DNA from 2 places in the Aliivibrio thorii genome. Region 1 is predicted to be linked to the other one. Evidence: riboswitches for the same ligand, from Rfam matches in the RefSeq annotation. Region 1 holds a riboswitch; the other holds the start of a gene.
What was found. Region 1 has a riboswitch for lysine ahead of lysC (lysine-sensitive aspartokinase 3). Riboswitches for the same ligand answer to the same signal wherever they lie in the genome.

Region 1 (3,977 bases):
ACGTTACTGCATCAACAATAGTTAAGCAGCCATGTTGACGCGCAAGAGTTGAAATGGATTCTGCATCACTTAATACACCGGTTGATGTCTCTGCATGCACAAAAGCGACGATCTTAATATCTGCATGTTGCAGTAAAGCCTCTTCAACTTTATTTAGTGAAACTGGCTCACCCCATTTATCATCGATAACAATCGCAGTTCCACCACATCGCTCAACATTCTGACGCATACGCTCGCCAAAAACACCATTACGGCAGACTAAAACTTTTTCGCCTTCTTCCACGAGATTAACAAAACAAGTTTCCATTCCTGCACTTCCTGGTGCAGAAACCGCAATGGTAAACTCATTTTCTGTTTGAAATGCATACTTAAGTAGCTCTTTTACTTCATCCATCATTTTAATGAATAGAGGATCTAAGTGGCCAATCGTTGGGCGACTTAATGCCTGCAATACTTGTGGCGATATATCAGAAGGTCCAGGTCCCATAAGGGTTCTTTTTGGCGGGATAAAACTTTGCATCATTCACTCCTTGAAATATAGGGTGTTTAAAGAATAGACACAATAATAATTAAACTCAATTAGACGAAGTAATTAGAGTGACTTAACTATAGAAAATAGCCATAAAACACTTATATTTACTTTAAATCGGAGAAATGCAAATAAAGTCATTACTATTGATTGACATTTGTTTCATAAAAAAGCACATTGTTAACATATGTTTTGTTATATAAAACGTACACAGAAGAGGAGCACTGCCTAGGTAGCTTTATTTGTGGAGCCCAAACTCCCAAACAAATAAGTGAGGGAGAGCAGTGCCGAGATAATCTTGATTGGGAAAAGATTATCGATCGTACTGGCTGAATCCTTACGATTGCCACTTAATTTTAAGTGGAGAGCTTCTAGCAGCTATTTATTTTTTGCTATGACTCTTCACATTTATTTCCACATTGGATGTAGTCGGGAGACAGGAAAGTGAACTCTATAAATGTTGCTAAATTTGGCGGTACAAGTGTTGCAAATTTTGAAGCAATGAGCCGCAGCGCTTATGTCATAGAACAGAACCAAAATACTCACCTTGTCGTTATCAGTGCTTGCTCCGGAGTCACTAATCTTTTAGTTGAACTCGCAAACGGCACACAAGATAACAAAAGAAAAAAAGCAATCCTTTCTGAACTCAAGTCCATACATTTTTCAGTATTAGACCAACTTTCCGATCCAATTTACCCTGAAAAAGCCATTCTTGAAATTCTTGATGATATAGAAAAAGCGGCTGACGCTGCGACTTTCCAACCTAGCGATAAACTTACTGACCACCTTGTCGCGTGTGGTGAGTTAATGTCTACCCACCTTTTTACTCAACTATTGATTGAACGTGGAAATTCTGCGGTTCGCTTTGATATTCGAACCGTACTACGCACCGATTCCAAGTTTGGTAAAGGTGAACCTCAACTTGAAGAAATTACTCGTTTAGCTAGAGAAAAACTGATACCTCTATGCCAAAAACATATCGTTGTAACACAGGGCTTTGTTGGCTCAGATAGCCAAGGGAATACAACAACATTAGGTCGAGGAGGCAGTGATTACAGTGCCGCTTTGATTGCAGAATCAGTGAATGCGTGTGGATTAGAGATTTGGACCGATGTTCCGGGTATTTATACAACCGATCCACGCATTGCCTCTGCTGCCTCACCAATCCCTGAAATCAGTTTCAGCGAAGCCTCTGAAATGGCAAATTATGGGGCTAAAATATTGCATCCATCAACCCTATTGCCAGCACTTCGCCATCAAATTCCGGTATTTGTTGGTTCATCAAAAGAACCAGAAAAAGGCGGCACATGGATTAAACAACAGGTAAATAGTGCGCCTTTATTTAGAGCACTAACCTTGCGTTGTAATCAAACGATGGTGACGTTGCATAGTCCAAACATGTTCCATGCTTACGGTTTCCTTGCCGAAGTGTTTAAAATTTTGGCAAAATACCAAATATCTGTAGATTTAATTACAACTTCTGAAGTCAGTGTTGCATTAACATTGGATCAAACAAATACCAACGGAAAAGCGCCTGAATTGCCAGCAGAAGCACAGCAAGAACTTGAAGAACTCTGCACAATAGAAATAGAACACAATTTATGCTTAGTTGCCCTCATTGGTAATCAAATGAGTCACTCTAAAGGCTCAGCTAAACAAGTATTCGGTACTTTAGAGGATTTCAATTTACGTATGATTTGTTATGGTGCAAGTCAGCATAACCTCTGCTTCTTACTGCATGAGTCAGAGTCAAAACAAGCTGTAAAAGTGCTACATAAAGAGCTCTTTGAAAAATAAGCCTACACTTTAAGCTAATCTAAAAAAGCCCATTCGTTACTGGTGAATGGGCTTTTTGTTTTAATGTGCTTTATTTAAGAAGACTAGTTTAAGTTTGGACCTAACCATTTTTCAGTCTCTAGCATGTTCCAGCCTTTTCTCTCAGCATAACTCTCTGCTTGATCTTTTTGGATCTGAGCTATCGCAAAATAGCGAGAATCAGGATGAGAGAAATACATACCAGAAACAGAGGCTCCCGGCCACATAGCGTAGCTAGAAGTCAACGACATTCCTATTGCTTCTTCAACATCCATCAACTCCCACAATGTCCCTTTTTCTGTATGCTCAGGACAAGCAGGGTATCCAGGTGCAGGACGAATACCTTGATACTTTTCACGGATAAGATCATCATTTGAAAGGTCTTCATCTGGAGAATAGCCCCAAATATCTTTACGTACTTCTTTATGCAAATACTCGGCAAACGCTTCAGCTAAACGGTCAGCAACGGCTTGGATCATAATGGCATTATAATCATCACCTTTGGCTTTATAGTCATCTGCAAGCTCTCGTTCACCAATGCCACCAGTCACAGCAAAGCCACCAATCCAATCGGCCTTTCCGCTCTTTTTCGGTGCAATATAATCAGATAAACAATAGTTAAACCCTTTTGGCTTTTCTGTTTGTTGACGTAAATTATGTAGCACTTTCAATACCTCAGTGCGAGATTCATCGGTATACACTTCAATATCATCATCAACACTGTTAGCAGGAAAAAGAGCACACATTCCTCGCGCTTTTAGTAAGCCTTCTTTTTCTACACGATCCAACAGATCGTTCGCGTCTTTATATAAACGCTTCGCTTCTTCACCCACCTCTTCATGCTCTAAAATTGCAGGGTATTTGCCCATTAAAGACCATGTCATAAAGAAAGGAGTCCAATCAATATATTCGCGTAACGTCGCAACATCCATATCATCAATAATATGTACACCCGGCTTTACAGGTACTGGAGGCGTGTAGTTTACCCAATCAATATCGACTTTGTTTGCTCGTGCTCTTGCTAGTGAAACGGGTTTTGTTCGTGGTGTTTTACGGCTATGTTGATCACGCACACGCTCGTAATCTAAATCCAACTTCTCAATAAATGCTGGTTTCAATTCATCAGACAGTAACGAGGTACAAACACCAACCGCACGAGAAGCGTTATTAACATAAACTACAGGTTGAGAGTAGTTTTGCTCAATTTTCACCGCTGTATGTGCTTTAGACGTCGTTGCCCCACCAATCAAAAGTGGTAAATCAAATCCTTGACGTTCCATCTCTTTAGCGACATGGACCATCTCATCAAGCGATGGCGTAATAAGGCCAGAAAGTCCGATAATATCGACATTTTCTTCTTTCGCTACTTTTAGAATTTTCTCACAAGAAACCATCACGCCAAGATCTATGATTTCATAGTTATTACATTGAAGAACTACCCCTACGATATTCTTGCCGATATCATGAACATCACCTTTCACTGTTGCTAATAAGATTTTGCCATTGGTTGAACCAACATCTTTAGTGGCATTAATAAAGGGTTCTAAATGCGCTACGGCTTGTTTCATTACTCGTGCTGATTTTACGACTTGAGGAAGAAACATTTTCCCTTCACCAAATAAATCACCCACGA
Region 2 (3,977 bases), 670 kb from region 1:
CGATAAATCAGAAGTTGGCCACTGGGAAGGTGATACAGTTTATGGCCAAGATGGGTATTTAGTCACGATGGTAGAGCGAGTATCTAAGCTATTAGTTACCTGTAAAGTACGCAGTAAGTCCAAAAAAGCCGTTACTCGTGGAATAAATCGCATGATGAAGCCCTTTAAAGGGCTTTGCAAAACAATCACATTTGATAATGGCGGAGAGTTTGCGGGTCATGCTAAGATAGCTAAGCATCTGAACTGTGACATTTATTTTGCTAAACCTTACCATTCCTGGCAGCGAGGTTTGAATGAGAATACCAATGGTTTACTAAGACGTTTTTTCCCAAAGGGAATGGCCATTGGAGAACTTGCAGCAAAAGAGATTAAACAGGCAGAGTTTTTGATTAATTCGAGGCCTAGAAAGGCATTAAATTTTCTGAGTCCGAGTGAGTTTTTAAACGGTAAGCGTGTGTCGGTTATTGTTACGATCTAGCATCAATTTGATGCTGACTGGGATGGGCAATTTTTTATTGGTTTATCAACGTATTTTCATGTAACACCAAATATTCGTGCTACAGGTGGTTTTCGCTACGTTAATCTAGAAGGAAATTTAGAGGATAGCCCTATGATAGAACATACGACGAGCTCTACAGGTAACGTTGGTATAGCATACGTATTCTAAAAATATAAATGGTGGTTTTTAATTGATCCATTACAGTCATGTTTATCTATGCTTTCCAAACTAGAGATATAAATTATGAAGGTTGATAGTGTTCAGCCATAAATAAAAAGGGCCGTTCTATTATAGAATGGCCCTTTATATAAAAATTATACGCTATGATTAAACTAAGAAATCTTCTAAAGATTTACCAGCATCAAGTTGAGTTTGAAGAGCTGATGGAGTACGGCCTTGGCCTGTCCATGTTTTCTCAGCGCCCGCATGGTCTAAGAACTTATATTTAGCAGGACGAGGAGCTCGTTTTTGCTTAGTTTTAACTGTTGTAGAAGACATTGTATCTAATAGGTCTTCTGGTGCGATTCCACTTTCAATCATCATTTGACGGAACTCTTCAAGTTTTGCTTGTTTCTCAGCAAGTTGAGAGCGCTCTTCAGCTTCTGACTCTTGACGTTCTGCTACAACTGATTGTAGTTTTTCAAGTGCTTCTTCTAATTGCTCAAGTGTCATTTCACGAGATAGTACGCGTAGGCTACGTAAGTTTAGCAGTGTTTTAATAGTATCAGACATTTTTGATTCCATAATTTATTTTTGATAATACAATTATTATATAACAAGAAAATAATATAACAAATTTTTTAATAAATAAATAAATAAAAACCATCTTAATGATAAGAATATTAAGAGTGGTTCCTTATGATTGTAAAAATTGTAAAAATTGTAATTAAATATTGATAGAGTATCCCATTCTAGTTAGCTGGTAATCTAATGTTAAAATACTCAGATATAGTATTGCAAAATTGTGTTCAGTCCGTACAATGACTTCCACCTAAACGGGTAGAGGCGCATTGTCTAAGAGTAGATTGTTTGAGGGTGATTCCTATGACAACAATCGAAAGGAGTCAATGCCGAAGTTAATGACGTTCATCAAACGTATTAGCTGGGGTTATTTCGAAAAGGAATAACACTGCCATAGTCAATTTTATTTTTTAACTATGGAGCGCTACTGTGGGGAAATGTTTTAATATTCACTTCCTTTATAACGGCATTGCCGTGTCAACAGTAGATCTCCAACCAAACTGGTTGTTGTAGATCATGAACTTAGCTGATTTTTCAAATTCTCCGATATCAATATTGCCCCCATTAGTGGCTTTGGGTTTAGCAATTGTTACACGCCGAGTATTACTTTCTCTTGGTGTAGGTATCGTTTTAGGCGCAATTTTGCTGTCTAATTACTCCATTTCTGGCACTGCATCTTATACCTTTAGTTCTGTTAAAGGTGTTTTCATCGATGATGGTTCTATTAATACTTGGAATATGAGTATTGTTGCCTTCCTAATCTTATTAGGTATGACAACAGCACTGCTGACTCTTTCTGGTGGTACTCGTGCATTCGCAGAATGGGCACAAACAAGAATTAAAAGTAAACGTGGTGCAAAACTACTTGCTGCCTTTCTTGGTGTCTTCATTTTTGTTGATGATTATTTTAATAGCTTAGCTGTTGGTTCAATATCCCGCCCTGTAACTGACCGTTTTTATGTTTCAAGAGCCAAGCTTGCTTATATCCTAGATTCAACGGCTGCTCCAATGTGTGTGTTAATGCCTGCGTCAAGCTGGGGTGCTTACATTATTACTATTATTGGTGGCATTTTAGTTTCCCATGGTGTGACTGAATATTCGGCATTAGGCGCTTATGTACGTTTAATCCCAATGAACTTTTATGCAGTGTTTGCTTTATTAATGGTATTTGCCGTTGTTTGGTTTCAATTGGATGTTGGTCCAATGCGCGATCATGAAAATGAAGCTGCGCGTGGTAATGGATTTGATGATCAAGCGGTTAATGCTGAATCTAAAGATTTAAATGAAGAGCTAAATATTACGGAAAGTGAAACGGGTAAAGTATCAGATTTGATTTTCCCTATTATCGTACTTATCGTAGCGACTATTTTCTTCATGATTTATACTGGTGCTCAAGCATTAATTGGCGACGGTAAAGAATTTAATATTCTTGGTGCATTTGAAAATACAGATGTTGGTGCTTCATTATGTTACGGCGGCCTAATCGGTTTAGCGGCAGCATTACTTACTGTATTCCGTCAAGGTATTGATATTAAAGATATCGCTATGACAATGTGGATCGGTGCTAAGTCTATGTTTGGTGCAATTCTGATCTTATTATTTGCATGGACAATTGGTTCTGTAATTGGTGATATGCAAACGGGCTCCTACTTATCTAGTTTAGCGCAAGGCAGTATTGGTATTCACTGGATCCCTGTTATTTTATTCTTACTGTCTGGCTTAATGGCATTCAGTACAGGTACCTCATGGGGTACATTCGGCATCATGCTTCCAATCGCAGGTGACATGGCTGGAGCAACAGATATTACGCTAATCTTACCAATGCTAGGTGCTGTATTGGCTGGGGCTGTATTTGGCGACCATTGTTCTCCAATCTCAGATACGACGATTCTCTCTTCAACTGGTGCTCGTTGTAGCCATATTGATCACGTTGCAACTCAATTACCTTATGCATTATCAATTGCTGCTGTTTCTGCGGTTGGCTATATCGCTCTTGGTTTTACAGGTTCTGTATTGATGGCATTCCTTGCTTCTACTGCTGCATTTATCTTTGTTTGTAGTGGTTTAATGGTTCTGTCTAAAAAGCGTACTGTAACAGCGTAAGCGTCTTTTAGTTATAAATAAACCGGCCATCATGGCCGGTTTTTTATTGCTTTTTATTCTTTAAATCGCGATCATGACTCTCTTATCTATACTGATTGGAGTGCTTTGTGTCTCGTTATACTTTACCTAATATTGATAAACATTCACCCTTTCAAAAAGAATTCGAGCCTGTCATTCAAGATCTTATCGTCCATGTTCGCTCTGCTGTACCTAAATCGATTCATAGTATTTATTTATATGGCAGTGTAGCAAGGCGTGAAGCGATTCCTGGCCGCTCTAATTTAGATGTAACATTGATAACAACAGTTCCTTTAACCAATAAAGAACAAACTTTAATTAATACAATTAAGGTAAGGTTTCAATCTAAGTACCCTCAAATAACTGGGATTACGTTTACTATTGGAGAAGTAAATGAGGTATTGCAGTTAGAATCCATATTCAGTTGGGGTTTTTGGCTTCGTCATTGCTGTGTTTGTGTTTTCGGTGATGATTTATCTACACGATTTGGTGATTTTGAACCAAGTTGGGAGATCGCAAAAAATATGAATATGGACATAGAGGAATGGTTACAGGTATACACTAAAAAAATATCAGGTAGTACCAACATCAATGTTCAAGTGGAACAACAGAAAAC

Region 2: it holds a riboswitch for lysine, as region 1 does, so the genes downstream of both, AC2IP4_RS04760 (Na+/H+ antiporter NhaC family protein) here and lysC (lysine-sensitive aspartokinase 3) in region 1, are expected to answer to the same signal.

Annotation. Positions count from the first base shown of each region.
Region 1 is NZ_CM170654.1:371,694-375,670, reverse strand. It holds gene AC2IP4_RS01710 (pyridoxal-phosphate-dependent aminotransferase family protein) at 1-520, opposite strand, end outside; lysine riboswitch at 736-908, shown strand; gene lysC (lysine-sensitive aspartokinase 3) at 974-2,326, shown strand; gene metH (methionine synthase) at 2,410-3,977, opposite strand, start outside.
Region 2 is NZ_CM170654.1:1,039,220-1,043,196, forward strand. It holds gene AC2IP4_RS04745 (IS30 family transposase) at 1-478, shown strand, start outside; partial or broken gene AC2IP4_RS04750 (MipA/OmpV family protein) at 482-667, shown strand; gene AC2IP4_RS04755 (H-NS family histone-like protein) at 827-1,231, opposite strand; lysine riboswitch at 1,492-1,675, shown strand; gene AC2IP4_RS04760 (Na+/H+ antiporter NhaC family protein) at 1,757-3,343, shown strand; gene AC2IP4_RS04765 (nucleotidyltransferase domain-containing protein) at 3,451-3,977, shown strand, end outside.